4 regions of the Brevibacillus sp. Leaf182 genome follow, and region 4 is predicted to be linked to each of the others. Evidence: riboswitches for the same ligand, from Rfam matches in the RefSeq annotation. Region 4 holds a riboswitch; each other region holds the start of a gene.
The links. Region 4 has a riboswitch for S-adenosylmethionine ahead of ASG16_RS04890 (MetQ/NlpA family ABC transporter substrate-binding protein). Riboswitches for the same ligand answer to the same signal wherever they lie in the genome.
Positions count from the first base shown of each region.

Region 1: linked by a shared signal. The riboswitch ahead of ASG16_RS02380 (methionine ABC transporter ATP-binding protein) and the one ahead of ASG16_RS04890 (MetQ/NlpA family ABC transporter substrate-binding protein) in region 4 are both predicted to bind S-adenosylmethionine.
Region 2: linked by a shared signal. The riboswitch ahead of ASG16_RS06855 (sugar ABC transporter substrate-binding protein) and the one ahead of ASG16_RS04890 (MetQ/NlpA family ABC transporter substrate-binding protein) in region 4 are both predicted to bind S-adenosylmethionine.
Region 3: linked by a shared signal. The riboswitch ahead of ASG16_RS22250 (homoserine dehydrogenase family protein) and the one ahead of ASG16_RS04890 (MetQ/NlpA family ABC transporter substrate-binding protein) in region 4 are both predicted to bind S-adenosylmethionine.

Region 1 covers NZ_LMPN02000014.1:57,536-65,048, reverse strand. Annotated here, with positions in the region: gene ASG16_RS02390 (GerAB/ArcD/ProY family transporter) at 1-981, shown strand, start outside; gene ASG16_RS02385 (Ger(x)C family spore germination protein) at 981-1,877, shown strand; gene ASG16_RS31475 (Ger(x)C family spore germination C-terminal domain-containing protein) at 1,868-2,140, shown strand; SAM riboswitch class I at 2,248-2,364, shown strand; gene ASG16_RS02380 (methionine ABC transporter ATP-binding protein) at 2,465-3,478, shown strand; gene ASG16_RS02375 (methionine ABC transporter permease) at 3,479-4,144, shown strand; gene ASG16_RS02370 (MetQ/NlpA family ABC transporter substrate-binding protein) at 4,204-5,043, shown strand; gene ASG16_RS02365 (peptide ABC transporter substrate-binding protein) at 5,231-6,880, shown strand; gene ASG16_RS02360 (SRPBCC family protein) at 6,938-7,387, opposite strand; gene ASG16_RS02355 (helix-turn-helix domain-containing protein) at 7,503-7,513, shown strand, end outside.
Region 2 covers NZ_LMPN02000017.1:82,495-90,007, forward strand. Annotated here, with positions in the region: gene ASG16_RS06850 (sugar ABC transporter ATP-binding protein) at 1-1,454, opposite strand, end outside; gene ASG16_RS06855 (sugar ABC transporter substrate-binding protein) at 1,548-2,567, opposite strand; SAM riboswitch class I at 2,664-2,783, opposite strand; gene ASG16_RS06860 (sensor histidine kinase) at 2,986-4,239, shown strand; gene ASG16_RS06865 (DUF421 domain-containing protein) at 4,403-4,861, opposite strand; gene ASG16_RS31495 (hypothetical protein) at 4,886-5,011, opposite strand; gene ASG16_RS06875 (hypothetical protein) at 5,080-5,376, opposite strand; gene ASG16_RS06880 (IclR family transcriptional regulator) at 5,477-6,220, opposite strand; gene ASG16_RS06885 (dimethylarginine dimethylaminohydrolase family protein) at 6,411-7,286, shown strand.
Region 3 covers NZ_LMPN02000031.1:166,010-173,522, forward strand. Annotated here, with positions in the region: gene ASG16_RS22235 (cyclase family protein) at 1-409, shown strand, start outside; gene ASG16_RS22240 (DinB family protein) at 535-1,050, shown strand; gene ASG16_RS22245 (methylated-DNA--[protein]-cysteine S-methyltransferase) at 1,058-1,549, shown strand; cobalamin riboswitch at 1,583-1,787, shown strand; gene ASG16_RS31565 (hypothetical protein) at 1,947-2,081, shown strand; SAM riboswitch class I at 2,176-2,282, shown strand; SAM riboswitch class I at 2,349-2,460, shown strand; gene ASG16_RS22250 (homoserine dehydrogenase family protein) at 2,547-3,812, shown strand; gene ASG16_RS22255 (CapA family protein) at 3,872-5,041, opposite strand; gene ASG16_RS22260 (VOC family protein) at 5,119-5,934, shown strand; gene ASG16_RS22265 (arsenic resistance protein) at 6,012-7,004, opposite strand; gene ASG16_RS22270 (NUDIX hydrolase) at 7,266-7,513, shown strand, end outside.
Region 4 covers NZ_LMPN02000015.1:420,952-428,464, reverse strand. Annotated here, with positions in the region: gene ASG16_RS04910 (YxcD family protein) at 1-225, opposite strand, end outside; gene ASG16_RS04905 (hypothetical protein) at 213-647, opposite strand; gene ASG16_RS04900 (methionine ABC transporter permease) at 797-1,459, opposite strand; gene ASG16_RS04895 (methionine ABC transporter ATP-binding protein) at 1,459-2,496, opposite strand; gene ASG16_RS04890 (MetQ/NlpA family ABC transporter substrate-binding protein) at 2,539-3,369, opposite strand; SAM riboswitch class I at 3,471-3,573, opposite strand; gene ASG16_RS04885 (Na-translocating system protein MpsC family protein) at 3,794-4,150, shown strand; gene ASG16_RS04880 (ABC transporter substrate-binding protein) at 4,348-5,421, shown strand; gene ASG16_RS04875 (nucleoside hydrolase) at 5,496-6,425, shown strand; gene ASG16_RS04870 (ABC transporter permease) at 6,452-7,273, shown strand; gene ASG16_RS04865 (ABC transporter permease) at 7,279-7,513, shown strand, end outside.

The sequences.
Region 1 (7,513 bases), on a different contig from region 4:
TCGGTCATACTTGCAGGCTTGGTTACGCATCTAACATTGTGGATCATTATCAAGACTATGCAAAAATACCCTTCGGCTGATATTTACGGCATTCAAGATGATGTGTTTGGAAGGTGGCTAGGAACTGCTGTAAGCATCATATTTATAATCTATTTTATATTGACAGCTGGAATCATTCTTCGCAGCTACATCGAAGTTGTCCAAACCTGGGTGTTCCCGAATTTACCTACGTGGATATTGGCAGGAATCATCCTTTTTCTTGCGTACTACACCATTGTGGGAGGGATAAGAGTCATAGCTGGCTATACGTTTTTTTCCATTATAGCAACGGCATGGCTAGTCTTTGATTTATATTTCCCTTTGGAATTCGCACGATGGGAATATTTGTTTCCGATTATGGATACCAGCTTTGGGAACCTTTTCAAAGGAATGATGGCCATGTCATTGACCAGTGTCGGTTTCGAGGTTCTCTATGTCGTCTATCCCTATGTACAAAATAAGGACAGGGTAAATAAAAGTGCACAGTTGGCGGTGCTGGTGACTTATCTTATCTATTTATTGGTCATGATCGTGTCCTTGGTCTTTTTTAGCCAAGGTCAGCTCATGAGGACGATCTGGGCGACACTCAATCTGCAAAAGATGGTGTATCTCCCCATTCTGGAAAGATTTGAGCTGGTCGTTATCTCGCTGTGGCTTATCGTCATCTTGCCGAATATCATGCTGTATTTGTGGTGCTCGGCGCGAGGGCTCAAGCGTTTGTTCAGCTTCAACTTGCGAAGTTCATTGTATTGGATTTTATCGGTGATTTATCTTGCTTCCTTGACGATGCTTTCCAGACAGCAGATGAATTGGCTTTTTACTGTGCATGGGAAAATTAGCATATGGGTTGTGTACCTGTACCCCTATTTTTTGTACGTCATGGTCTTGCTGAAGCAGCGAACGCAACGGGCAAAATCGAAGAGCAAAGGAGAGAGTGCCTGATGCTTGATGAGCGGAAAAAGAGGTTGTCCTTCATCAAACGGTTTTTGGCGTTGTGGTGTTCTGGTGTCATAATAGTCACAGGCTGTGGAGATCGGCAGATTTTTGATGAAACTGGACTTGCCACAGCTGTCGGCTATGACTTGTTAAAGGATGGAAACATTCGTGGGACTGCAATCATGCCCTCCATTAATCCAGAGGCAAAAAAAAAGATACAGATTTTCTCAGCAATGGGGGAGACCAGCAAATCAATCCGGGATCGGGTTAATTTACAATCAGATAAAAGAGTGTTGGGTGGGCAGATTCGTGTCGCCCTCTACAGTGAAAACTTGGCAAAACGCGGGCTTGGCAGTATCGTTGACACGCTGTATCGGGATTCCTCTATTTCCAGCAGGGTTTATCTTTGCCTATTTGAAGGCGAAACATATGATATGTTAACGTATCCCTATTCTGAAGAAGGGAATATCGGAATCTATTTATACCGTATGATTGAGCAAAATATTGAAGGGGAAAAAATTCCGTCTTCCACCATGCATGAGTTTTTTCGGGCCTATTATGACAAAGGAATCGACCCGATCATGCCGTACATTGCAAGAAAGGGAAATGAGCTGCAAATCAAGGGTATCGCATTATTTCAAGGGGAGCGTTATGTAGGGTGGATCACACCAAAGGAAGCCTTTTTAATCAAGCTCATGCATGGAAAGTTCAGCATTGGCAGCTACGATACTTCTGTTCCTGCTCGTATTTTTGGGGAGGAGCCAAAGAGCCGCGGAAGTAAAAAAGACCGTGTGCAGCTTGTCTTTGACACCATTTCCAGCAAATCTAAAATTGATCTGACCCAAGTGTCCCCCCGGTCTTTGATATTGATATACGATTACATGCGAGAATTTTGGAATTAACCCTTCCGCTGAAGCTAGAGAATGCAAAGCTGATGAAAATCATGGAGAATGCACTGGATAAAGAGATCGAAAAAGAATTGCAGAAAGTAGTCAGTAAATTGCAGGGCCTCGATGTCGATCCCGCTGGATTCGGGATGGTGTATCGTGCAAATAGAAGAGGGATGGCAAACATGACGCAGGCCGAGTGGAGAAAAATGTTCAAGGAAGCAAAGTTTCGCTTTCACGTAAAGTCAACAATCATCCGCAACGGCGTCATGGATTAAAAAACTTTTTCCTGCTATTACTATTGACGTGATATTTTCAAAAAGGATATAATCCGTTTTGTATCATCATGAAATAGAAAAAACGAACATAATATACGTAGATATCTTTCTTATCAAGAGAGGCGGAGGGACAGGCCCTATGAAGCCCGGCAGCCGGTTCATTTTCGAATGAACGTCGCGGTGCCAATTCCTACAGGATTGTTTGGATCTTGTGTAGATGAGAAGGGTGGATGCGAACGTATACATTGCGTTGCAGCCCCTTTTTCGTTTATTGAAAAAGGGGTTTTCATATTTTATCAAGATTGTGGTCGGGAGGTGGATGCGTTGATCCAACTGCGTCATTTGCATAAAAGCTATCAAGTACAAGGTAAAACCATCCCAGCATTAACGGGGATCGACCTTTCCATAGAGCAAGGAGAAATATACGGGATTATCGGACACTCTGGTGCAGGGAAAAGTACGTTGATCCGGTGCATCAATTTGCTGGAGCGCCCAACTTCTGGGGAAGTTATTGTGGACGGCGTCGATTTGACTAGGCTGGATGAAGGGAAGCTGCAAGAAAAGCGCCGCTCAATCGGCATGATTTTTCAGCACTTCAACTTGCTGTCTTCTTCGACAGTCGGTGAAAATGTCGCTTTTCCGCTCAAGCTGGCCAAGCGTCCGAAGGCAGAGATTGAGAAGAAAGTAAACGAGCTGCTGAAGCTGGTTGGCTTGGAGGCACATAAGGACAAATATCCGTCCCAACTGTCTGGCGGACAGAAGCAGCGTGTCGGGATCGCCCGGGCGCTCGCGAATGATCCAAAAGTGCTGCTCTGTGACGAAGCTACATCGGCTCTCGATCCGCAGACGACGAACTCCATTCTGGCACTGCTCTTGGACATCAACCGCAAGCTGGGCTTGACCATTGTGTTGATTACCCACGAGATGCACGTCATTCGCTCCATTTGTGATCGTGTCGGCGTAATTGACGGCGGAAAGATCGTCGAGTCGGGTAACGTACTGGATGTATTCCTTCGTCCGAAGCATCCAACGACACAGGAATTCGTGGAACAAGTAGCAGATTCTACAGAGCTGAGAGAAGCAGTCGAGCACGAAAAGGCTTCGGGGAACCGGACCATTGCTCGTGTCACCTTCCTCGGAGAAAAAACGTACCAGCCGATCCTGTTCCAAACGATGCAAGAGACCGGTACGGTGTTCAGCATTTTGCAGGGAACAATCTCCCGCATGAAAGATACGCCGTATGGTCAGTTGGTGATCGAGCTGGAAGGCGATGTTGCACAGAATCAAAAGACCATTGAGACGCTGCGCCAACGTGGCTTGGAAGTAGAGGTGATATAAATGGACTGGACATTCGAGAATGTGGATTGGGCTGAAATCGGCGTAGGTACGATGGACACGCTCACGATGCTCGGCTTTTCCACCCTGTTTACCGTCCTGATTGGTTTGCCATTGGGAATCGTTCTGTTTTTGACTTCACGCGGACAGCTTCTGCAAAACCGCACTTTTTATACGATCGCATCATTCGTTGTCAACGTATTGCGCTCGGTACCGTTTATCATTTTGATGATTTTGCTGATTCCTGTGACGAAAATGATCGTAGGAACCTCACTCGGCGTACTGGGTGCCATTCCGCCGCTCGTATTTGGTGCCGCTCCGTTTTTCGCACGCTTGGTGGAAACCTCTCTGCGTGAGATTGATAAAGGCGTGATTGAGGCCGCACAATCTATGGGGGCGTCCAATTGGCAGATCGTCTGGAATGTCCTTTTGCCAGAGTCTAGATCTGGACTGATCGCAGGTATTACGATCACGACGGTTACGCTGGTCTCCTATACCGCAATGTCTGGGGTAATTGGCGGTGGTGGTTTGGGTGACTTGGCGATCCGATACGGTTATCAGCGTTTCCAAACCGATGTCATGATTGTGACTGTTGTTATTTTGCTGGTGATGGTACAGATCTTACAAACGCTGGGGGACCGTCTGGTTCTGAAATTCAGCCGCAAATAGATCTTTCCATATAGATTTTCAAAAAATAAGACTAAATACATGCAAGGGGGAAATCATTCATGAAAAAGCTAGTCGTATCTGTACTTTCTACTGTATTGGCATTTTCTTTGGCAGCTTGCGGAGGCAAAACGGAAACAGCACCTGCTCCGGCTGAAGGCGGCGCACAAGGCGGACAACAGGAAGTAACATTGAAGGTAGGCGCTTCTCCCGTTCCACATGCAGCAATCTTGAAATTCGTTCAACCAAAACTGAAAGAACAAGGCGTGAACCTGGAAATTAAAGAGTTCACCGATTACGTACAACCTAACGTTCAAGTGAACGAGAAACAACTCGACGCTAACTTCTTCCAGCACAAGCCTTACCTGGAAGACTTCAATAAAGGACAAAACATGAATCTGGAGCCAGTAGTGGCTGTACACATTGAGCCATTCGGCGCTTACAGCAAAAAAGTAAAATCTGTGGATGAATTAGCTGATGGCGCAACAATCGCGCTGCCAAACGATCCAACAAACAGCGGCCGCGCACTCGCACTCTTGGAGAAAAACGGCGTGATCAAGCTGAAAGAGGGCGCTGGCATCAGCGGTACTGTGAAGGACGTTGTTGAGAACAAGAAAAACCTGAAGTTCAAAGAAGTAGAAGCAGCAATGCTGCCACGCGTTCTGGAAGAAGTAGATCTGGCGTTGATCAACACCAACTACGCGCTGGAAGCAAAGCTCGTTCCTACCAAAGACGCGCTGTTTATTGAAGATAAAGATACTCCATACGCAAACTTCCTGGTAGCTCGTCCTGACAACAAGGATTCCGAAGCAATTCAAAAGCTGGCAAAAGCACTGAACTCACCTGAAGTGAAAAAGTTCATTGAAGATGAATACAAAGGCGCGATTGTTCCAGCGTTCTAAAGTAGAAATAATTGATCGATCAACAAAGTCCAACTGGCCGAAAAGCTGGTTGGGCTTTACTTTTGTTTATAATGTAGTGAATTTTCATAAAATTAAATTAAATCTACAACAACCCCGTTTTCAACCCAATTCCGGTCGAGTATATTGTGTTTGAAATGAGAAAATATAGATAAGGTGGAATTTTCAGATGAAAAGAAATCTCAAGTTGTTTCTTGGCGCGATGCTGGTCGCCGGAAGCGTGTTAGCTGGATGCTCCACGAGTACGCAGCCATCAACAACAACCCCTCCAACTGAGGGAACCGCAGCGCCCGCTGAAAAGCCTGCAAATGCAAAGCCTCAGGTATTTCGGGCGAACATCATGAGTGAGCCTTCGACAGCGGACCCCGGTCTTGCGAAGGATGCCACATCGGGAGCGATTGTTCGTGCTACGTTTGATGGTTTGACTCGCTTCGATGCGAACGCAAAGCCAGTGAATTCAGTAGCATCCGATATCAAAATCTCGGATGACAAACTGGTGTATACCTTCACGCTCCGCGATTCTAAATGGAGCAATGGTGATCCAGTGACTGCCCATGACTTCGTATATGCATGGAAACGTGCACTTAGCAAGACCCTCGGTGCTGAGTATGCCTATCAGCTATACTACATTAAAAATGCGAAGCTGATTCACGAAGGCAAGATGAAGCCCGACGAACTCGGGGCAAAGGCTCTCGATGACAAAACACTGGAAGTCACGCTGGAGAATCCAACGCCTTACTTCCTGGAGCTGACGGCTTTCTACACCTACTACCCGGTTAACCAAAAAGTTGTGGAGGCCAATCCGAAATGGGCAAACGAAGCGGCGACGCACGTAAGCAACGGTCCATTTAAGATGACAGCGTGGGAGCACAAGAGCAAGATCGTATTGGAAAAGAACGAGCACTACTGGGATAAAGACGTAGTGAAGCTCGATCGCATTGAGTTCGCGATGATCGAGGACGATAATACAGCCCTGTCCATGTTCGAGAATGGTGAGCTGGATTGGGCAGGTCAGCCACTCGGTGGACTTCCCACCGATGCGATTCCGTCACTGAAAGACGCTGGCAAACTCGTTGTTCATCCAAAAGCGACGATGTATTGGTACAAGATGAATACGACAAAAGGGCCACTGAGCAATGTGAAAATTCGTAAAGCATTGGCATACTCGGTAGATCGTCAAACCATCGTAGATAACATCACACAAGTGGGCCAGGTGCCAACGATGGGGATGCTGCCGCAATCCATGATTATCAAAAAAGAAGGATACTTTAAGGATAATGATGTAGAAACAGCGAAAAAGCTGCTGGAAGAAGGCATGAAGGAGCTCAACGTGACAACGCTGCCTCCAATCACCTTGTCTTACAATCCAAGCGACAGACATAAGAAAATTGCCGAAGCGATTCAGGACCAATGGAAACAAAAGCTCGGCATCGAAATAAAAATCATGGTGAAGGAGTCCGCCGTTCATTTGCAGGATATGCATGAGCTCAATTACGAGATGGGTCGTATCGGTTGGAATGCGGACTTCAATGATCCGATGAACTACCTGGAAATGTTCCAAGATGGTAAAACAGGTAACAACGACACGGGTTGGGAAGATCCACGTTACCAAGAACTGCTGAAACAGTCATCGGTAGAAACTGATCCAGAAAAGCGCAAGCAACTGTTTGCAGAGGCTGAACAAATCTTTATGGATGCCATGCCGTTGATCCCGCTGTTCACGGATGTGGATGTGTGGGTACAAAGCGACAAGGTGAAAGGCGTTCAAGTGGATGGACTCGGATTTATCGACCTAAAGTGGGCAGAAATGACAGAGTAACAAAAATAACAAAAATCCCGAGGTCAGGGCAGCTCCTGGTCTCGGGACTCTTTTGTATTAGTAGCCAAAATCAAGTGTCTTGCCTGTCTCCGCATACGTCTTGATCGACGAGAGCATCATCGGCCAATTGTTGCTGGCACTTACGTGGGAGGGGTGGTTTTCTGTCCATTGATCTTGAATCAACGTCAGCTTGGTGCAGCCACCAACCGGTTCTAAGGTAATGGTGACACGAGACTGCAATTCCGCGTGATTTTCGTAATAGGCAGGACCCGGATGTTCAGTGAAACTAAAAATACGATGAGGTTCGAATTGCAGGATTTTCCCGTATACATGCACCGTGTCGTCACCGGCTTTTCCCGGACCAACGTAAGCCATCTCGTCGCCTACTTGAAAAGTCGAGCGAATCGTACAGCCAAAGAAAGTACTCTTTACACCTTCATCGGAAGTCAGGACATGCCAGACCTGCTCTGGCGTAGCACCCATGTAGAAATCGAAGCGAAGATCCATCGTTTTACCCCCTGATTTTTTCATTTGGGAATTGTAATCAAGTCTCCCAACTACTACTCTTACTATAAGAAGAATTCGGTAGTGTGTATTGTAAAAACACGACAGGAGGCGCACCTTGGAAAATCA
Region 2 (7,513 bases), on a different contig from region 4:
TGTGTTGCTTCTTCGCGACTCAATTCCTTCACGATCTTGCCCTCGAACATGACAAGAATCCGGTCAGCAATCCCGATTACTTCCTGAAACTCACAGGAGAAATACAGGACACCCTTTTTCTGCTCGGCGAGCTTTCCGATCAGGCGGTAAATATCGCTTTTCGCGCCGATATCCACCCCTTTTGTCGGCTCGTCAAACATAAAGAGATGAGCGTTTGTATCCAGCCATTTGCCGATAGCGACTTTTTGCTGGTTTCCGCCGCTGAGAAAACCGACCAGTTGCTTGATATCGGCTGTTTTTACACCAAGGCGCGAAACGAGCTCTCTTGCACTAGCCGCTTCTGCCCCTCTTTTGATAAAACCAAGCAAGGACTTCTTTTTCAACGAGGCGACTGACAGGTTGTTCTGTACGGACTCCTCTACGAAAATGCCTTCTTTGCGCCTTTCCTCCGGGACGAGCACAATTCCTGTATCGACGGCGTCCTTTGGCGAGCGCAGTTGGGTAGGTTTTCCATGCAATCGAACGGCTCCAGCCTTTGCCTCATCTGCACCGAAGAGCAATCGGGCGAGCTCAGTCTTTCCTGCCCCAACCAGACCGACGACACCCACGATTTCTCCCTCGCGAACCTGCAAGTCGACTCCGTGTACTTTGCCGCCAGCCACACCTGACGCCTCAAAAATCGTTTCGCCAATCGGCACTGCAAGCTTTGGGAACTCCTCGTCAAAGCTTTTGCCCAGCATGTTCGCGATCACTTCGTCCATATTGGTCTTCGCCGTGTCTGTGGTCATAACATGCTGTCCATCGCGCATGATGGTGATCCGATCACAGATTTCAAAGATTTCTGGCAGGCGGTGGGAGATATAAATGATCCCGACCCCAGCTTTTTTCAACTGCGCAATGATTTGAAACAGCCGTTCGCTCTCCTTTGTACTCAACGGCGCTGTCGGTTCATCGAAAATGACGTACTTCGCCTTTTGAACGGTCGCCCGTGCAATCAAAATCAATTGCTTTTCCGATAGCGTACATTCTTCAACGAGCATCCTCACAGGAATGGAGAAGCCGAAGTTTTTTAAAATCTGCTCTGATTCGTTGTACAAGCTCTTCCAGTTGATCAGTCCCTTGGTTTTCGCCTGGACGAGTTGATCGAGTAAAATATTCTCAGCGACGCTTAAATACGGGATCAAGGCGGTGTCCACTTCCTGATATACACATTGAATGCCCTGTGCTTTGGCATCCTGCGGCGAATTGATCGTCACGGCCTGTCCATCGATGGTGATCGTACCGCCATCTGCCTGATACGCTCCCGTGAGGATTTTCATCAGGGTACTCTTTCCCGCGCCATTGGCACCAAGGAGTGCGTGAACCTCTCCTGCGCGCACCTCGAAATCGACGGATCGCAGGGCAGGAACCCCGGAAAACTGCTTCGCCATCCCTTTCATCTGCAATGTGGACATTTTTCACACCTCCTGTTTACCTGCGTGTTCCAACCTCTATAAGGAAAAATCCCGTTGACGGATACAGCTCAACGGGAAAAGCCAATTTGGTTCTTACTTGCCCCACTCTTGTACATATTGGGACAGGTCGCCCATCGTTACTTTCTTATCCTTCGGCAGGTCTTCCTGTTTCACCAGCACTGGATTCAGCTTCACGTTGTCTGGTACTTGCTCGCCTTTGATTTTTTGGAACACGGTTTGCGCATGAATGCGTCCGATATTGGATGGGTCTACCGCTGCCGTCGCTGTCCACGGAGAGTTTTCCGCCTGGATCATTTGCAGATCCTCATCGCTCAAATCGATGGAGTACACTTTGATTTCCGTACGGCCTGCTTGCTGAATGGCACGTGTCGCCCCTTTGGCAAATTCATCCCAAGCCGCCCATACTGCTGTGATGTCGCCTTTGTTCGGATACTTTTTCAAGATTGCTTCCATCTGCGTTTGTGTATCGAGTGCCGTATTGTTGGTAGCAGAACCGAATGCCGCAATTTCTTTTAAGTCCGGGTATTTCTTCTGGAAAGCTTCATACGTGACTTGGCGTTTTTCCATCGGTGCAAAGCCAGCTACCCAAATTTTTACGATGTTGCCTTTGCCGTTTGTATCTGCCGCCAGCTTCTCCAGGCTCAGCTCTGCCAATTTGTTGTCATCCTGCGCCACTACTGGCACGCCTGGAATGTTGATGTCTGTATCAAACAGGACGACCGGGATTTTTCTATCCACGGCTTTTTGCGTGCCCTGCTGCAACGCTTCTGCCGTACCATGGTCGATCAGAATGCCATCAAATTTTTGATTCACTGCCGCATCGAGGTTGGACGCCATTTTTGCCAGATCGGTATCTGCGTTGAATACGGTCAACTCGCCACCGTTTTTCTCCACCTCTGACTTCACGCCATTGATATATTGGGCGGAGAACGTCCCTACGTTTTGACGCATGATCAATGCGATTCTCTTTGCGTTCTCTCCGCCCTGCTGGTTCGTGCTGCCGGTTCCGGTGCTTGTTCCTCCGCCGCATGCCGTCACGAGAACAGACGCAGCCACAACAAGTGAAGTCAGTAATCCCAGTTTCTTTTTCATCACAAATGTTCCCCCTTTTTCTTTTTGATAACAGATGACAAAAGCAAAAAATCCTCTTTCACAGAGAAAGAGGACAAAAATCGACAAGATTCTCGCCTCTTATCTGTCAGGTATTCTACCTGTTGGAGTTAGCACCTTGGCTCGAAAGAACGCATTCTCTCGTGCTAGGTTGCCGGGCTTCATAGGGCCATTCCCTCAGCCTTCTCTTGATAAGAGTAGTTTCTATTTTCAAAACGTTTGTATAAGTATATACAGAATATAATCTGGCAATTACCTATCTGTCAACTAGGTTTACCGAAAGAATTTTCTTGATAAATATTCCAGTTTCTTATGTAACATCAAGAGGGATTTTGTTGTGTCTTGTCGAATTATCGTAGATTGATACAAGCCTAGCAAATATTTGCGATGGGGATGCTACATGAGTCTATTAAAAGAAGTCATTCTTCAATGGTTTTTCGCCATTATCCCGTTTGTGTTTTTCAACATCTATTACCGTGACAAAATGAGGAACTACAGCCGCTCCTTTATTGTCATCACCAGCTCAGCCTGCATGTTTCTCGCGATGACCTTCGCCCCGAGCGTCACGAATGGCATGTTTTTTGATATCCGACATATCATCATTCTTTTCGGACTGGTTTATGGCGGAGTCGAGATTGCCTTGCTCCTGCTGATTGAAGCCTTGGTTTATCGGTACTACCTAGGTGGCGAAGGAACATGGGTTGCCATGCTGATCCTTACAGTCAATTTTGTCTTGTCACTCTTTTTGTATCGACACTATAAAGCCAGTTATCGGAAAACACTGTATCTTTTTATGACGAGTGCGATTTTTTCTACGGTTGCTTTAGGGACTACTTATTACTTTTTTCCCACGTATGTAACTCAACACCTCGTTTACTACACCATAGTGATTCCTATTCAAAACTTTTTCGGCCTCTGGTTATTAATGTCGCTTTTCAGCAAATGCGTTTCGGATAAGGAGCTGTTTATTCGCCACGCGCAAAATGAAAAAATCCAGACGATGAGCCATGTTGCTGCATCACTCGCACACGAGGTTCGCAATCCGCTGACAGCAGTCAAAGGCTTCTTGAAATTAATACAGGAACGCCCGGAAAATTTGGTAAAAGTCGATCAATACATTCGCATCAGTCTCGACGAAATCCAACGGACAGAAGCCATTTTGACCGAGTACCTTGCGATTTCCAAGCCACTCAAGGAACGGCATGAGATCATTAATGTGAGCGAGCATCTCCATGCCATCCGCGAAGTGATGCTCCCCTTTGCCAATATGCATAACGTGGAGCTTACGCTGCAAGACTTTGAGAGACCTGTGACGATCAAGGCCAATCCAGACGAGTTCAAGCAAGTGCTGGTGAATTTCATCAAAAATGCCATCGAGGCGTGCTCGGATATTTCGGACGGAAAAGTCTCCCTGGACTTGCTCATCGAGCGAAACAAAGCCGTTTTGGTCATCAAGGATAACGGTATCGGTATGGATGCAGGACAGATCAGCCGCCTTGGAACGATTTACTTTTCTACGAAAACAACTGGGACCGGTCTTGGATTGACGTATTCCTATCATGTCATTCATGCGATTGGCGGAACGGTCAATGTATCAAGCAAACCACGAGTAGGAACCAAGTTCACCATTATGCTCCCGTATAAGGCACAGTAACTTCATGCAGGTTTTGCAGAGGAACTGTGCCTTTTTCCATTCGATAGCTAATGATGCAACGGAGGTACTTGTGGTTCTTTTTCGTTTTTTAAGGTGTACAGCAGTTCATTTTTCCGATTAATCGTTGCGAGAAAGACTTGTTCGGACGCGATCCCCTTTTTCTTCAATTTTTGAGCACGGTCAATCGACCGTTCGCCTCGATAATAGCCAAATCAATCTCTGCCAGATCGAAAATGTCTTTCTCGCGAAGCATATGGAGAACATTATCGAGAGAGTAGCGGATTTTTTTCATGTTTTTGACGTGAAAATTCCCGTTGGAGAAAATGACGGTCGGCTCAAATGTCACCATTCTGCCAAACCAGCGAAAGACAACGGACAACTGCGATACGACCCGTTGCAATATACCCAACGTCAAAACTGCTACTACAATCGAAATATGCCGGACATCTGGCTCTGCAATGTCAGCCCCTGCCACTGATCCCAAAGTAATAATGATGATAAAGTCAAAAACAGGCAGCTCCCCAATCGAACGCTTGCCCATGAACAAGGTGACCAGCAGTAATAAAGGAATAATTGTACATACGCGCCCGATGACGATCATACTTTCTCCGAATCCTTCCACATTTGCCCCTCCCTTCACGCTTTACTATGCAATTTCTGGGAAAGCATTATGCAAAACAAAACACCAGGAGTCTCCGGTAAATGTGAAACCCTCCACTTTCTGACCGAAGAACTCCATAGCAGCCGCAGCCTCTTTTGCCGATGCAACCATTGTCTTCTTACCTCCTGGCTTGACGGCAATACTGTCGCTAAACGACTCCCCGCGCCACAAATTCGTTTTCACTTCCTTGCCAGTACGAGCGTCGAGATACCCGGAAAGATCCGGAATTGGATGTGGAAGACATCCCGCATCTGATTGTTACGTGAAATAGTTTTTTCCGCATTTTTTAATTCCGGATAGTGTTTGCTCAGCCTGTCTACGGTTTTCTGGGCTGCTTTGCTCAATTGGGGTTGCGTCGATTTGGCTGCCGCGGCTTGTACAGTTACTTGTGGTTGCGTAACCCACAATGGACTTGAGAAGAGCAAAGCAGCAGCTCCTACTGTGATCATCAGCTTTTTGGTTGCGTATGGTTTCATTTTGAATTTCCTCCTGGCTTCCTCTTTTTTTACGTTCTTAGCCCAATAGTCGGAAGTAAAAGGAAAATGTTACAAACAAATCAAAATAAAAAAAGGCCAGTCAAGCCTTTGACAGGCCGCCTAGCCGTTGCGAGGTTTTGTGAGCGACATCCTTTACCTGTTCAATCAAATACTGGAGCCGTTCCTCCTTCAAATCATACGTGACAATTCCAATGCTTAATGCCCCGATTACCTTTTGGGTGTAATCAATCACAGGTGCTGCGACGGACGCCGTATTTTCCGTCCGCTCCGCAAAGCTGACAGCATGACCAGCAGCTCTGATCTCCTGGAGCTTCTCCATAAAAGCAGGCACCTGCTCTTCACTCACGAGCTGTACTACGGTTTGTCTGGCTTCTTCCACAGGCATGTGGGCCAGCACGACTTTATTAGCCGCACCGATATGCATCGGAATCCGCAAGCCCAACTGGTCGTAGATGCGGATATTGTGCTGACTGTCTACGCGATCAACGACAATAGATTCGAGTCCGCTAGGCTGACTGAAATAAACACTTTCGTTCACTTCTCTGGCAAGCTCCTCAATCATCGGCTTGATCACTTTGCGATAATCGATCCGATCGAGCACCCGCAAGCCGAACTCCATCCATTTAATCCCCAACGTATATTGTTTGGTCGCAGCATCCTGCTCTACCAGTCCATGCTTCATCAACGTGTACAACAGTCGATAGATGGTGCTGACCGGGAGCTGGCATTCTTTCGCTAAATCATTGATCGTCCACCATTTTCTATGTTCATCCGACGAAAGTACCGTTGCAATCGCCATCGCTCGATCAAACGATTGAATCACGGTCATCCCCCCCTTTTCTATCTATCTTCTCATATGAAACTATGTTAAACCATTTGCTCTAATTTTGTGAATCGCAAAAAAACTCCAGGAAGAATCACAGATTGACAGTCAGAAATCAGAATGTGTAAACTAATGGTGAACATTTCGAAATATGAATAATATTCTGCAATGTGGAAAAAGGGAGGCAACTATGTTCCAAGGCAGCCAATCCATGGTCAAAAAGATGAAAACCGTCATCATCAAGCATCCCCATCAAGCATTTATCAGCCAAGAACATCTCGATCAATCGTGGAAAACCTTCAATTATACAGACCGCCCTGACTGGGACCGCGCTCTGCATGAATACGCCAAATTCGAATCGATTTTGCGCGAGCATGTGGAAAACGTCCTGCACTTGCCACAATCCGATAAAACCGGACTGGATTCCATTTACGCCCACGACCCGGTGAAATTTACTTCCAAAGGGGCAATCATCCTCAAATCTGGCAAGGAGCTTCGTCAGGGAGAAGCAGAAATATACAAGACCTTTTTAGAAGAAAACAATATCCCGATTCTGGGACAGCTCACAGGCGATGCCTTGTCAGATGGCGGCGATCTCGTCTGGCTGGATGAAAAAACGCTCGCGATCGGACTTGGCTTTCGCACGAACGAAGCGGCTATCGCTCAAATTACGGAAATGGTCAAGGATTTCACGGATGAAATCATCGTTGTACAGCTCCCGTATGATCGCGGTCCTGCGGAATGTCTGCATCTTATGTCGATCATCAGCATGGTCGATCATGATTTGGCAGTCGTCTACTCCAAGCTGATGCCTGTATTTTTCCGCCAACTGCTCATCGACAGAGGCATACAGTTAATCGAGGTACCGGATCATGAGTACGATAATCTCGGTAGCAATGTTCTCGCCCTCGCGCCGCGTGTGTGTATGGTCGTGGCAGGCAACCCGATTACCAAGCAACTCCTTCTCGACGCAGGTGCGACTGTGTACGAGTATGAGGGCGAGGAGATTTCTTATAAGGGAACAGGTGGGCCTACTTGCCTGACAAGCCCGGTGGAACGAATCTAGCCGTTAGATACACGCAATACACCATCAAGAATGAACTGTACCTCCATTGTTAGATACCATGAACAATTGGGGGTGCAGTTTTTCTATGACCAAAAAGTTTCCTTAAGCAAAAACTTTGTTGCCTAGGAAAGAATCTTACCTTAAACTAAAATCATAAGATATCGTCTACGTGTACTTTTTTTTACCTTCATTTTTGCCCTAAGCCAACAGTTTGTCCTTAACGAAAA
Region 3 (7,513 bases), on a different contig from region 4:
GGGCAGTTGCAAGGTTCTCGATCTCACAGCGGTAGAGGACAGGATCACTCGCTCCGACTTAGAGAGCTTCGATCTTGTGCGAGGAGATTTTGTCCTGTTTAAAACGAAAAACTCTTTTGAAGAGGCATTCTCTTTTGAATTCATCTTTCTGTCTGAAGAAGGGGCAGAATATTTAAGTGAGCTGGGTGTGCGGGGCATTGGTACCGATGCACTTGGAATCGAACGCGCCCAGGAAGGACACCCCACACATAAAAAGCTGTTTGCAGCGGGAGTCATTGTCGTGGAAGGATTGCGGCTAGCAGAGGTCCCGCCAGGCGAGTATTTTCTGGTAGCTGCACCACTCAAGCTGATCGGCACGGATGCAGCCCCGGCAAGGGTTCTACTGTTTGAAGGCTTACATAGCGTATAATGGTGAAGCTCACCCGCCTGTGAGGATTAGGCGGGTTCGTTCGTATTGGACAAGAAATGCTTGGCTGAGGATGCATAGTGGTATAATTTGTCTATCCAAACTGAATGAAGAGGAGTGGGAAATACATGCTCAAACGACCAGAGCAGGATGAATACGCTGCATATTTTGATTATTATATTGGACTTGTACCGGAGGGGGATCTGCAAACGATCCTCACACAACAAGGAGAGAGGCAAGTCGCGTTATTTTCGTCACTAGCGCCTGAGCAAATTGATTATCGGTATGCGCCAGGCAAATGGACGGTAAAAGAGGTTTTGGGTCATCTCATCGATGCAGAACGCATCATGAGCTATCGCTTGCTGAGAATCGCGAGAGGAGATCAGACACCCCTCGCTGGTTTTGATGAGAATGCTTTTGTCGAACACGGGTGTTTTCAGCGAAGAGACCTCTCTGATTTAGTGGAAGAGTATAAGGCCGTTCGGGCTTCCACCATCGCGCAGGTTCGCGGAATCTCTCCAGAAGCGTGGTTGCGTACAGGCCTTGCCAACGGAAACAAGCTATCTGCAAGGACGTTGGCCTATGTGATTGCTGGACATGAAGCTCACCACAGAACCATTTTGAAAGATCGGTATCTAGGGTAGGTCTTGTATGGAGAGATTACAGACAATTGATTATGTTTCGCCACTCGGCATCTTGGAAATCAGTGGGACAGAAGACGGGGTATGTTCGATCATGTTCACAGATCGGGACGAACCCATTTTGCGTGAACAAGAAGACAAATGTCTAGAGCCTCTCCTCGTTTGTCGGCAACAGTTGGACGAATATTTTTCCGGCGAGAGACAGTCCTTTTCTGTTCCCCTGTGTATGAAAGGGACAGACTTTCAGAAAACAGTCTGGCACACATTGACCACCCTTCCCTATGCGCACAAGATTACGTACACGGAGCTAGCCGCGTTGATTGGGAAGGAAAATGCGGTGAGGGCTGTCGGGAATGCCAACGGAAAAAATCGGCTGAACATCATCGTACCCTGTCACAGAATTATAGGAGCAAACGGGAGTTTAACAGGCTATTCGGGTGGCTTGTGGCGAAAGGAATGGCTACTGGCCCACGAGCAATGTTCGCAAAACAAGGAAAAATAAGGTAGAATCTGAGAATAGTAGTGAGAAAAGACAATTTCATAGATGGAAACAGGTTCCTTAGGGCGTACCAATTCGCCAAAAGGATAATAGGGAAGCTCGGTGCAATTCCGACACGGTCCCGCCACTGTAAGAGGAGAGTCAGCGTCCAACGAGCCACTGGTCTATCAAAATAGACGGGGAAGGCGACGCTAGACGATGAACCCATAGTCAGGAGACCTGCCTGTTTCGACGACACTGATAGACCTACGGGAGATAGGGAGGTGTTAGAGATGGCTTGCAAAAAACAGCGAGTGGACAAGTGCGTCCCTCCTTTTCTGGCATTTTCTAACGATCGTCACGGTCGAACGGAAAATGCTCTTTTTATTTTGGGCAGGATAAAAGAAAAGGAGGGCGTGCGATGATGCAACTTATGATTTGCCAATGGTGCGGATATGTCGAGGAACAAGAGCTGCCTGAGGAATGCCAGGAGGGCGTGTTTCATTGCACTTGCTGCAGTATGGAAGAGGTAGAAAGTCTGTTCACCCACAATTGAAAGTCTGGCCAAATCAGCTTGCAATCAGAAAAGAAAGAATTTTGTTGACGCTTGCCTTGGAATTTCTTAGAATAAAGCTCAACAGCATAAATGGTTCTTATCCAGAGAGGTGGAGGGTCTGGCCCGATGAAGCCCAGCAACCGTTGCATATTGCGACAAGGTGCCAATTCCTGCGAGACGTTTCGTCTCGATAGATAAGAAGCGGGTTACTCCATTAGTAGATGAACCTTCTTCTTAGCGAAGAAGGTTTTTTTCAATTTCATATTTTCTTTATCCAGAGAGGTGGAGGGACTGGCCCGATGAAGCCCGGCAACCGTCACGCATATTTTGTGACAAGGTGCCAATTCCTGCAGGACATATACGTCCTGGTAGATAAGGAGGAGGAGCAGTAGCTGCTAACAAGCCTTCTTCTTATCGAAGATGGCTTTTCTTTTTATCTAAAATTCGGGGTATGGGGTGGTCAGGATGAGTGCAGAAGTGGTACGCGTGGGATTATTGGGATTGGGGACAGTGGGTGGAGGCGTAATCAAAACAATCCGTTCGCAACAGGAGAAGCTGGCTTCTCGTCTGGGTAAACGAATTGAGATCGTCAAGGCATTGGTGCGTGACTCGGAAAAAGAGCGGGCGGTTCCTATCGACCCGACTTTACTGACAACAGACTTTGAGGATGTATTGAACAGCGATGTGGATATCGTGGTGGAGGTCATGGGCGGTGTAGAACCTACCTATGACTACGTCCGTGCTTTCATCGAAAAGGGATGCCATGTAGTAACTGCCAACAAAGAACTTCTGGCGAAAAAAGGAACAGAGCTAGTCGATTTGGCCAATCAGCATCAAGTGCATCTTGCCTATGAAGCGAGTGTGGCAGGGGGCATCCCGATCTTGAGCGTGCTCCGGCAGTTCCTGCGCACGAACGATATTCAAGGTGTTCGCGGTATTCTCAACGGAACAACGAACTTCATTTTGACGAAAATGGAGGCAGAGCAGCTCTCTTACCAGGAGGTGCTCAAGCAAGCGCAGGAGCTGGGCTATGCGGAAGCAGACCCTCGTTCGGATGTAGAAGGCTTTGATGCCATGTACAAGTTGTATATCTTGGCACAGCTTGTTTACGGAGAATCACTGCCTTTAGCAGATGTTGTTCGCAAAGGAATTGCAGATTTGTCAGCAGGTCACATTCGGATTGCGAGCGAGCTGGGATACCGGATCAAGCTGATCGCGCAGGCCTATCAAGCTGAGAAAGGAATTCGCCTATCTGTTGAACCAACCATGCTTCCGCTGAGCCATCCGTTGGCGCAAATCCACGACGCGTTTAATGCTGTACAGCTATCCGGCAACATCGTGGGAGACTTGTTGTTTACAGGAAGAGGGGCAGGAGAGCTCCCTACAGCGAGTGCTGTCGTCGAGGATTTGGCCTATTTATTGACACAGCCATTCACACCGCATCCTACCTGGAAAGAAAAAACGGCTGCCAAAGCTGGTGTCACGGTGGACTCGGAAGAACACGTCCTGTGTTATATGGAGGGCTCATGTCATACTGCTACGCCAGACCGTGTCTTGCATTTCCTTCAGCAGGCAGGAGTCAACGTGCATAAACTAAAGGTCCAATTCGACTTGGGAGGCGTCTTGCGCGCAGGTTTGATCGTGACAGGAATCAGTGAAGAGCACGAGTCCCTATTGAAAAATGATTTTGGCTTAGAAGTGCGCTGCTTCCCGATTATCGAATCTGCGTAAGAAAAAGGAATCACAAGAAGAGCCGTATTTCTGGTTAGCTAGAAACACGGCTTCTTTTGTCAGGGGGCAGTCTCCACCGCTTTTGCACGCGGCTGTACACGCCCGTCGCTTTGGATGTCAACACTCACAGAAATGGATTCAATCCGTTTTAGCAGGGCAGCGCCGTTGCTTTCATTCATGGGTACAGCTTGTCCCAATTCTGCGTGAAACGGAAGCATCGTCAGCTCACAATCACCACTTTTCGTACAGCTTGCTTGCAGAACCATCGTTTCCCAAGTCTTGGGTTCGTTTGATCGTGTGAAAATGAAATTGCCGAGACTGTACGCAATCCATTTGTCGTTGTATCGTTCAAAGCCTTGAAGGACATGAGGATGACCGCCAACAATCAAATCTGCACCAGCATCGATGTAGGCACGAGACAACTCTTTTTGATGATCGACAGGATAATCGGAGCGTTCCTTGCCCCAGTGTGCAATCACCACGACGAGATCTGCTTGGTTGTTCGCATCTTGGATCGCTTTCACTGCTAGCGTAGGATCATAGGAAGCGGCCATACCTGCCTGGGAATTCCCTGCATACCAGCTCGTTTCGGGAATGACCCTGCTGAAGCCGAGAATCGCGATCTTGATGCCGTTCTTTTCTATCAATACAGGAGAATAGGCACGGCTGGCATCCTTTCCGGCGCCGACGTATGCAATCCGGTTTTTGTCCAAAGCGTCAAAGGTATCCAGCAATCCCGGAACTCCTTGGTCCATGGAGTGATTATTGGCGAGATTCACCACATCAATCCCAGCGTTTTTCATGGCAGGAACAGCAAGTGGCGACGACTTGTAGACATACGCCTTGTTCTGTGCAGCAACACCTGTTTCGGTGATCGGTGTCTCCAAATTGGCAATCGTGATATCATCTTGTAAAAAGAGCGAGCTTACATGCTTGTATGGGTAGTCATAGCTGTTTGCGAGTAACGTTTTCTCTACATTTCCTGACATCATGATGTCACCGACAAAGGTGAGCTGCACTGAAGTCTTTTGGTTCACGGTATTGTCAGGAGCAGGCTGCGTGTTCGGGTTGGTATGTTCTCTATCCATGGCAGTTTGGAATAGGTAGTAGGTTCCGACGACGAAGATGGCCAACACGCTAAAAAGGAGCGTGCTCTTCCCAGCACGTACCCATTTTCTACGTGAGTGCTTGCGCCGAGCCTTTACCCGGCTTGATCTGGTCTCGTTCATTTTTCCCCCTTGTCTTTCTATCCTTACATAAATGAATTTTGATATTCTATAAGTAATACGAAAAGAGGCGAAAAAAGGTGCGATTAACTTTTGATCATTTGGTTCATTTTGTACATCGGACTCCTCAGGAAGCAGCGGAACAATTTTGCCAAGCGGGTTTTCATGCGGTAGCCGGAGGGCGTCATGCGTCTTGGGGGACATGGAATAGCCTTAGTTATTTCGGGCTTTCCTATGTTGAATTTTTGGCGGTTGAACACCAGGAGCTTGCTCGACAATCAGAGAATCCGCTCGTGCGTCAATGCATCGAGGACGAAGCAAAGGGAGAAGGCTTTGGTCAGATTGCGCTTCGGACCAGCGAGATGGATGCGTGGGCAGAGCGCCTGCGAAGCCAAGGTCTACAGGTGACTGGACCTGTTGCGGGAAGTCGTACGCGTGATGATGGCACGACCCTTCGGTGGCGGATGTTGTTTCTCGAAGATGCAGATAGTGCTCTTCTACCACCATTTCTCATTGAATGGTCGCAAACAGATGAAGAAAGAATAGAAGATTTAACAAATCGTGGCATCATTGGCGCACATCCGAACGGTGCAGCACATCTCCAATCAGTAGGCTATGCAGTAAAGGATCTGGAAGAAGCAACAGCACGTTGGCAAAGATGGTTTGGATGGAAGAAGAGCGAAAAATTCCACGATAAAGAACTGGGGGCCATCTGTCAGGCATTTGAGCTTCCGGGTGGAAATGTAGTGCTTTGCCAACCGACTGAGGAGGGATTGGCGCAGACTGCATGGAAAAATCGTGGGCAGAGACCGTTTTTTGTGAGGCTGACAGGAGCGAGCAAGAATAGCGAGTATAAGATTGGTGGAGGATCTTACTTTCTAGCAGCGCTGAAATAGTTGTTTGGAAGAGGGGGAGGCGGTACCAACGAAGTTGACACCGCCCGTCATGTAGATCGTTTCATTATCTACCAAGCCTATTCATTTTTGTTTTCAGCAGTTCCGTTCGTCTCTCGTAAAAGTACATTTGGAACAAGACGAATATATAAGAGTTCCCCAATAAGTTCTACAATTGTTTGCGTTACGATTACAGCAGAAACTACCCCGTTTAGAGGTTCAGGTAGCGCCAGTGCAAAAGGAAGAACGACAAGAGAGTTACGGGTTCCTGCGCTAAAGATAAGAGCCCGCCCCGCTCCGGTATCTAAGCGGAATATACGAGAAACGATACGTGCAATCAATGGTGTAATGGCCATATATGCTACATAGACGGGAATCACTTGGCTAATAAAATGAAAAGAGGTATATAGTTTAGAGATTTGGGATGCAACAACAATAAAGAGGGTTAGTGCCATAAAAGGCACGGGAAGCCATGCTGTCGCATCAAGAAAACGTTCTCCGTGTGGTTTGCGTCTTGACCACCATTGAGTAAGGAGAGCAAGTCCCAGTGGAACAATAATAAGGCCGAAAAATGCTTCGAGAAACGGCCCGACACTCACAATTTCTGCCGATGTCTTGCCCATAAAAAGCGCCAGATAAATAGGCAATAAAAGCATTTGGGTGACAAAGAGTACAGGGGTTGAAACCAAAACAAGTTTTTCGTTCCCTCGACCAAGATGTGTAAAGACAATAACATAGTCAATGCAGGGCGTAAGCAAAACAAGAAGTACACCTAATAATATTGCCGGATCGGTTGGAAGAAACCGAGTTAACCCCCAAACCAGAATAGGTACAGCTATGTAATTCGTAACAAGTAGCGCATAGATGAACTTTCGATTCGCTAGTGCCTCTTGTAAACGAAAAAACGGTATTTGAGTAAACATTCCGTACAGTAAGATGGCAAGTATGAACGAAATCATACGATCTAAGTTTTCACTGGATTCTGGCCACAACAAACCAGTTCCAGCGGCAATCATTAGTACGAAAGCATAGAGCCATACTTGATTCTTTTCTAATTGCTCTCTTGAAATCACTTCTTGTACTTCCCCTTCCTAACACGAACCCGTATTTTCTATCTTCTCATACCGGCGTTGCCCGTTCGTCAATACGTTTACCTCTGCCCTTGAAGCGAGTTGCCCAATGCTAACTCCAGTCATGACTTCACCCCTTGACTTAAAGTTAACTTAAAGTTTTATGATCAATTATATCTTGTTACCAAAGGGGAATATAGTATTGAGTAAAGACTCAGTCTAACAACGCTGGAATAGTCGTTTAGAAGAAATGGAGGCATACATATGGGATCACCCCGACATATTGTGTCCGCAGCAGCGATTATCATCAATGAGCGTCAGGAGATTTTATTGATCAAGGGTCCGCGTAGAGGCTGGGAAATGCCTGGTGGCCAAGTAGAGGAGGGCGAATCTCTTGCACAGGCAGCCATTCGAGAAACAAAGGAAGAATGCGGCTTGGAGATTGAAGTGACGAAGTTTTGCGGTATTTTTCAAAATGTTAGGAAAAGCCTCTGCAATGCGTTATTTTTAGC
Region 4 (7,513 bases):
GTTGCGCTGCATCTGGGTCTCCAGGTAGTAGCGAATCGCTTCAATCATATTAATCTCGACGAAGATTTGTTGGCGATCCATCCAGTGTATTTCAGCAGAGAAGCCATACTCCTCGTCCCACATTAGCTCGACGGAGATGTCTTGTGGCTTCAATTGCTTTTTGTAAGCTGCATGAATGCAGATTGCATTAATGATATCTTGTTCAGAAAAAGTTATCTTTTCCATGCGTTCAGTTCCTGTTCTTTCGCGCGCTTGGTTTTGAAGTAGACGAACGCTTTGCGGATCAGGATAATCACAGCGAGGATCGCCATCAGGTTGATCATGAAGCCAAGGATGGAGCCGAGAATACCCATATCAGCGAACAGGCTTCCAAACAGCAAACCAGCCAGACCGCCAATCAGGAGACCTTTCATGAATCCGCCGCTTTTGCTTGCGGTAGCAGCAGGAGTTGTTGTAGTACCTTTATTGGTTGTTGCGTTTACATTTGAATCGGCTTTGTTGGTTGTTTGTGTATTGGTAGGAGCCGTGTTAGAGTTAAAAGATTTTTTCCCGGACTTATAACCTTTCGCGTCGGCATGATCAATAAATCCTCCGGCCGGAGCGAGTACGAGCATTACGGCAACCAACATCATGATGAGTTTTTTCATGTTATTTGAGTAGCCCCTCTCATTAATATGACTTGTATATATAAGTCTACATGAATATCGAGCGAAATACCAACGAACTTTCAGTGACGATTGGTCTACATACCTACAAAAAAGCCCCTGACAAGCGATCTCGTCAGGGGTTCTTCGATTTACGCGCTCTTTTTCAGTTTTCGGGCTGCCCAGTTGCCTAATGATTGAATGAGCTGGACCAGGACGACGAGGATAACGACAGTAATGATCATGACTTCGATGTCCCATTGCTGGTAGCCGTAGCGCAAGGCGAGATCGCCGAGTCCGCCGGCACCGACTGCTCCGGCCATTGCAGTAGCACCAATCAAACCGATGGTCGCAATCGTCAGGCAGAGGACGATGCCAGGCCGTGCTTCACGCAGCATGATGCGAAAAATAATCTGCGTCCGGGATGCGCCCATTGCCTGATACGCTTCGATAACGCCACGATCTACGTCATGCAGGGCCGTTTCCATCAGGCGTGAGATGTAAGGCGCAGTATAGACAATGAGCGGCACAATTGCTCCTTCAATCCCAATCGAAGTGCCCACAATCAACTCCGTAAAAGGAATGATCGCAACCATCAGGATAATAAAAGGCAGCGAACGCACAATGTTGATGATCGTATTCAGGGTGTGATAGATGATTTTGTTCGGGAAAAGGTGATTCGCCTGTGTGATGACCAACAAAATCCCGAGCGGAATCCCGATCAGTGTCGCAATGAACAACGAAAACCCAACCATGATGACAGTTTCTTGCAGTGATTGCCCGAATACCGGAATCATTTCAATCAAACGCTCCATTAGCTCCGCACCTCCTCTGGTGACACAATATCTACGCGGTAGACGGATTCGCGCAAGAAGCGAATGCCATCCTGAATGGCCTGGTCTTCACCAGAAATGTGCAAAAGCAAAATGCCGAGCGCCGTACCTTTTATGGTTGTAATCGAGCCGTACAATAGATTGGTGCTAATCGGAAAACGTGCAGACAGTGTTCCCAGAACAGGATCGAGAGCGGCATCCCCACGAAAGGCAACGCGAACAATTTTGGAAACGGGTCCGGTTTCTTTTATCTTGGACAAAATCTCCTGTGGTACCTGATCGTCAAAAACCGTTTTGATAAAATTACGGGTCGTTTGCTCTTGCGGATTGCTGAAAACATCCAAAACAGAGCCTTGCTCGATGACGACGCCATTTTCCATGATGGCTACCTGATCGCAGATTTTTTTGATGACCTGCATTTCATGGGTAATGAGGACGATGGTTAGGTTAAACTTTCGATTGATGTCGAGCAACAGCTCCAGAATCGATTCAGTCGTCTGCGGGTCGAGAGCGGAAGTTGCTTCGTCACAGAGCAGGATTTCCGGATCAGTGGCAAGCGCACGAGCGATGCCCACCCGTTGCTTTTGTCCACCGGATAGCTGTGAAGGATAAGCATGTGCTTTATCAGACAAGCCAACCAAGCCGAGAAGGTCTTCTACCTTGCGCTTAATGACATCTTTGGGGACGCGATTCATCCGCAAGATTTCCGCCACATTGTCAAAGACATTATAGGAAGAGAGCAGATTGAAGTGCTGAAAAATAATCCCGATCTTTTTGCGAGCTTGCCGCAGCTCTTTTTCCTTGAGGGTCAGCATGTTCTGGCCATTGACGATCACAGAACCGCTAGTCGGCTTCTCCAACAGGTTGATGGTACGGAGCAGGGTACTTTTCCCCGCTCCGCTAAAACCGATAACCCCGTAAATCTGCCCTTTTTCCACCTGCAAGGATACGCCCTTCAATGCTTCTACCTGCTTGTTTCCTACTTGATACGACTTATGAATATCGGTTAGCTGTATCATAACGAGTTCTCCTTGTTGTTCTTGATGTTCCTGGCGTCGATCTTACCAGGACGGCAGTACAGCTCCTTCAAAACGTTCGTCGATGAATTTTTTCACTTCTTCCGAACGGTAAATGTCGACCAGCTTTTTGACAGCGGGGTTGTCTTTGTTGGTTTCGTTGGCTGCCAAAATGTTCACGTATGGAGAGTCAGCCGTCTCAGCGAAGATCGCATCTTTTTTCGGGGAGTAGCCAGCTTCCATTGCGAAGTTCGTATTAATCGAAGCGACTTCTACATTGCTCAGCGAGCGTGCCAGGAATGCCGCCTCCAGCTCTTTGAATTGCAAATTTTTTGGATTTTCTACGATGTCCAGTGGTGTTGCGTTGTCGCCCACGCCATCCTTGAGCTTAATCAAGCCAGCAGCCTGATAGAGCAACAGGGCGCGTGCTCGGTTGGTCGGATCGTTTTGAATGCCGACAACACCGCCAGCCGGGATGTCCTCGACTTTTTTATGCTTGGTGGAGTACAGGCCCATCGGGTACGTCACGGTTTTTCCGACCTCGACGATCTTTGTTTTGTGATCTTGATTGAACTTCGCCAAGAACGGAATGGTTTGGAAGCTGTTAACATCGAGATTTCCTTTATCGAGAGCTTGATTCGGCTGTACATAATCGTTGAAAACGACGACTTCGACATCGAGTCCTTTGCCTTTGGCGACTTCCTTTACTTTGTTGAGAATCTCTTCGTGCGGGCCGCCAGTGACGCCCACTTTGAGTGAGGTTTGTTCAGCAGCAGTGCCGCCGTTAGCAGGCGCAGCTTCCTGTTTACCGCCGCAAGCTGTTACGAGCGATGCAGCGAGAAGTAGTGTAGTGAGCAGTAGACCAGTCTTTTTCATGAAAATACCCCTTTTCTCTGGATGTAAGATGTAATAAAAAAAGCCTCTTCCGACAGAAGAGGCTGGGACTGCGCGTATGTAAATACACGGCAACAATACCTCTCTTATCTGTCGGAATAAATTCCGCTGGATTTGGCACCATATCGTTTGCGATAGGTTGCCGAGGTGTCATAGGGCCAGTCCCTCAACCTCTCTTCATAAGAGAATGTGCTATGAAATTATCATTCCAAACATTGTTGTTAATTCTTATTTGGATAGTTGGATTATAACGACTGATTTTTTACGTGTCAACTGTTTTTGCAAACGAATGACTTGGTGGAAAAATGTGAAATTGATCTAAATACGAATATTCTATTGAAGAATCGGAAAATCATTTGTATAATGAGAGCGAATGAACCCGATACCAGCTATCGCAGGTGATGACATGACTCTAGTGGACTCCAATGAAACCAGAAAAAAGCTGTCTGCCATCTATAATGAGATAGCAAAAGAGTTGTTCGGATTTGGAACGACTTTGCTCCGAGTCACGATTGAAAATCAGATGATTACGTTCCAAGCCAAGCATCGCCGTTCTCCGCGCTCACAAGCGTTGGAAGGCGAAGCGCCGGCCCTCAAGCTCGAAGTCGATTTTCGGATGTCCCTTCTTTATAAGAAGAAACTGCGAGAACGACTGGAGGAAGAGATGGGGTTGCCGTTGGAAGCCGTGCTGCGGGACTATGATGCGCCTACGCAATGGGCGATCACGAATGTTATTTTAGCTGAATCAGAACTGAATACCTGACGCAATCGTTCGGATTTTCTCTTTTGATCTATCTTAAGGGGAGACCGTAGACTTTGCGTAAAAACGGGTGTCACTTCTCTTTGTTTACGAAGAAAAGTGCTCTTGTTTAGAATGATACGTTCTAATCAAGGGTACTTTTCTTTTTATTGTATCACCATATTTTGTCATCAAATGAACCCAACTGGAGGAGAATTACGATGAAAAAATTACTTGCTGGAATCCTGTCTTTTTCTATGATGTCACTGGCTCTTGCTGGCTGTGGCAGCAATGATCAACCACAAGCGGGAGGGGCTGGAGGCGAAGCAAAGGGTGAGCCACAAAAGCTGGTCATCTCCACATGGGGCTTCTCTGAAGACTTTTTCCGCAAAGAAGTATATGAGCCATTTGAAAAAGAACATAACGTGAAAATCGTGCTGGAAATCGGGAACAATGCAGAGCGCCTGAACAAAATTCGCCAAGGAAGCTCCGATGTAGACTTGATCTACCTCTCTGACTACTATGCACAGCAAGGGATTGAGAGTGGAGCATTTGAAAAAATCGACCGCAGCCGCATCCCGAACCTGGATCAAATCTACGACATCGCCAAAGCACCACTGGGCGAGGAGTACGGTCCAGCTTACACGATTGGTCAATTCGGAATTGCCTACAATCCAAAGCTCGTGAAAACCGAGATCAAGGATTGGAAAGACCTGTGGAACCCAGAGCTGGCGGGCAAGCTGACACTGCCAAGCATTACGTCCACAACTGGCCCGATGGTTCTTGACAGTGCTTCCCAGATAGCGGGCAACAAGGAATTTAACGAAGATCAAGCCTTCGCGAAAATGAAAGAAGTCAACCAAAGTGTAGTGAAGTTCTACGATAAGACCTCTGAATACGTGAATATGTTTGGTCAAGAAGAAATCGGCGTAGGACCGATCATGGAAATGTACTTCAAAGACATCAAGGCCGCTGTTCCAGAAGCTGTTTTCGTACAACCTGCAAGCGGCGGATATGCAGTCATGAATACGGTTAACATCGTAAAAGGCTCGAAAAACAAAGCGCTGGCTGAAGACTTCATCAACTACCAACTGAGCAAGGAAGTTCAGGAAAAAACAGCAAAAGCAAAAATCGATTCCCCTGTAAACAAAACGGTTCAACTGACAGAAGAAGAGGCAAAAGGCGTAACGTATGGGGAAGAAACCGTAAGCAAGCTGAAAATGCTGGACATGAAATTCGTTAACGAGCACTCCAAAGCATGGATTGACCGTTGGAATCGTGAAATTACGCAATAACGAACGATAGAAAAACAAGGGCGAGGGTATAGACAATTTCGGATATACCCTCGTTTTCGTGAGGAGGACCACTCGTGCAAAAGATCATTCTTGACGTAGATACGGGCATTGATGATGCGCTTGGCATTATTCTCGCTGTGAAGAGCGGGCAATTCGATTTGGTGGGCATCACTACGGTGAATGGCAACGTGTCGTTGCGAAAAGCCACAGAAAACACGTGCAAAATTCTCGATTTCTTGCAAGTCGGCGAGCAAATCCCTGTTGTCTGTGGAGCATCTGAACCGCTGCTGCGGCCGTTGTTTTTCGAGCATGCCGTACATGGTGAGGATGGCTTGGGAGGTGCTCTGGCCGGCGTTCCGGTGTACAAGAAGCCGACTGCTGGCTTTGCTCCTGATTTCATCGTGGAAAACGTACTCGCTCATTCCGGCGAGATTACGCTCATCATGACGGGGCCGCTGACCAATTTGGCGCTGGCGGTGAAAAAATGCCCGGAGCTCGTCCAACACGTCAAGGATGTCATTTTCATGGGTGGAGTGGTCCGCGAGCATGGCAATGTGACGCCAGTTGCGGAGTATAACATGTACGTCGATCCAGAGGCGGCCAAGGTTGTGTTTCATGCCGGATTCCCGCAATTGACGCTGGTTGGACTCGATGTGACGCGAAGAGTGCTGCTGAACGAGGAGCATATTCGCGAGCTAGGAGATACACCGATGGGCGAGTACGTCAGACAGAGTACGTCTGATTACCTTCATCGTTATTTTCAGCGAAATGGCATTTATGCGTGCGCCATGCATGATCCATTGGCTGTCGCAGTCGCGCTCGATCCGAGCCTGGTGGCGACCAGGAAGCTGTATGTAGATATCGAAACGAGAAGTGAGTTGTGTGATGGGCAAACGGTTTGCGACTTTCAAAACCGCCTGAAAAAAGAACCGAACATAAACGTCTGTCTGGACGTAGATGCAGATGCGTTCTTTGCGCGTTTTCTTGGCGCATTGAAAGCCTGACGATACCGTGAACAGGAGTTAATCAGATGAGAAAAACGGGTCTTTATTTATTGCTGTTGCCGGGTGTGCTGTTTTTGACGCTGTTCATGGTCATTCCAATCGTGATGACGATCGCGTCCACCTTTTATCAAGAGGGTAGCTTTACGATTCAAGGCTATCTCCAATTTCTGACCGACGCGTACTTCCTGAAAATTATGCTGACAACGTTGCAGGTTAGTCTGGTCACGACGATTGCATGTGTTCTGATCGGTTTTCCTTCTGCGTACTACATTTCCAAGCTCGGGCCACGCAAAAAAGGCATCCTGCTGGCATTGGCGATTTTTCCTTTGCTGACCAGCTCTGTCGTGCGGTCGTTCTCTTGGATGATTATTCTCGGAAAAAAGGGCTTATTGAACAGCTCGCTGCTTGCAATCGGGCTCATTGATAAGCCGTTGGAAATATTGTATACGCCGACTGCGATGATGATTGGTTTGATTCATCTGTTCCTGCCGCTGATCATTATTACGCTGGTAGGGGTGATGGAAAACATCGATCCAGATTTGCTGAAGGCGGCGGAAAGCTTGGGTGCTTCCAAATTGACTGCCTTCTGGAAGGTCATTGTGCCACTTAGTGTACCGGGACTCATCATCGGTAGCATTCTAGTGTTTGTCGGAAGCTTGACTGCCTACACCACGCCTGCCCTGCTAGGTGGAAAACAGCGGGTCATCTCCACGTTCCTGTATCAAAATGCGATTACGCTTAATGACTGGCATTTGGCATCCGTCATTGCCACGATCATGATTGTCATTACATTTGTCGTCATCTATTTCATGAACAAGCTGGCGACGAAATTAAATCCGAAGGGGTAGAAGCTATGCAGGAGAAAAATCGCGGGTTGGCCCTGTTTACCTCTCTCGTCTTTCTGTTTTTGCTAGGGCCGCTCATTATCATTTCTTTTACGTCGTTTGAGCCGGGGAGCGTCTTGAAGTTTCCGCCGGAGGGCTTTTCCTGGCGGTGGTACGAAAACATTTTCGAGGTAGAAATGTTCATGACGACCTTCAAGACGTCAATGTTCGTTTCCTTGCTGGGAAATCTCTTGGCGCTCTTGT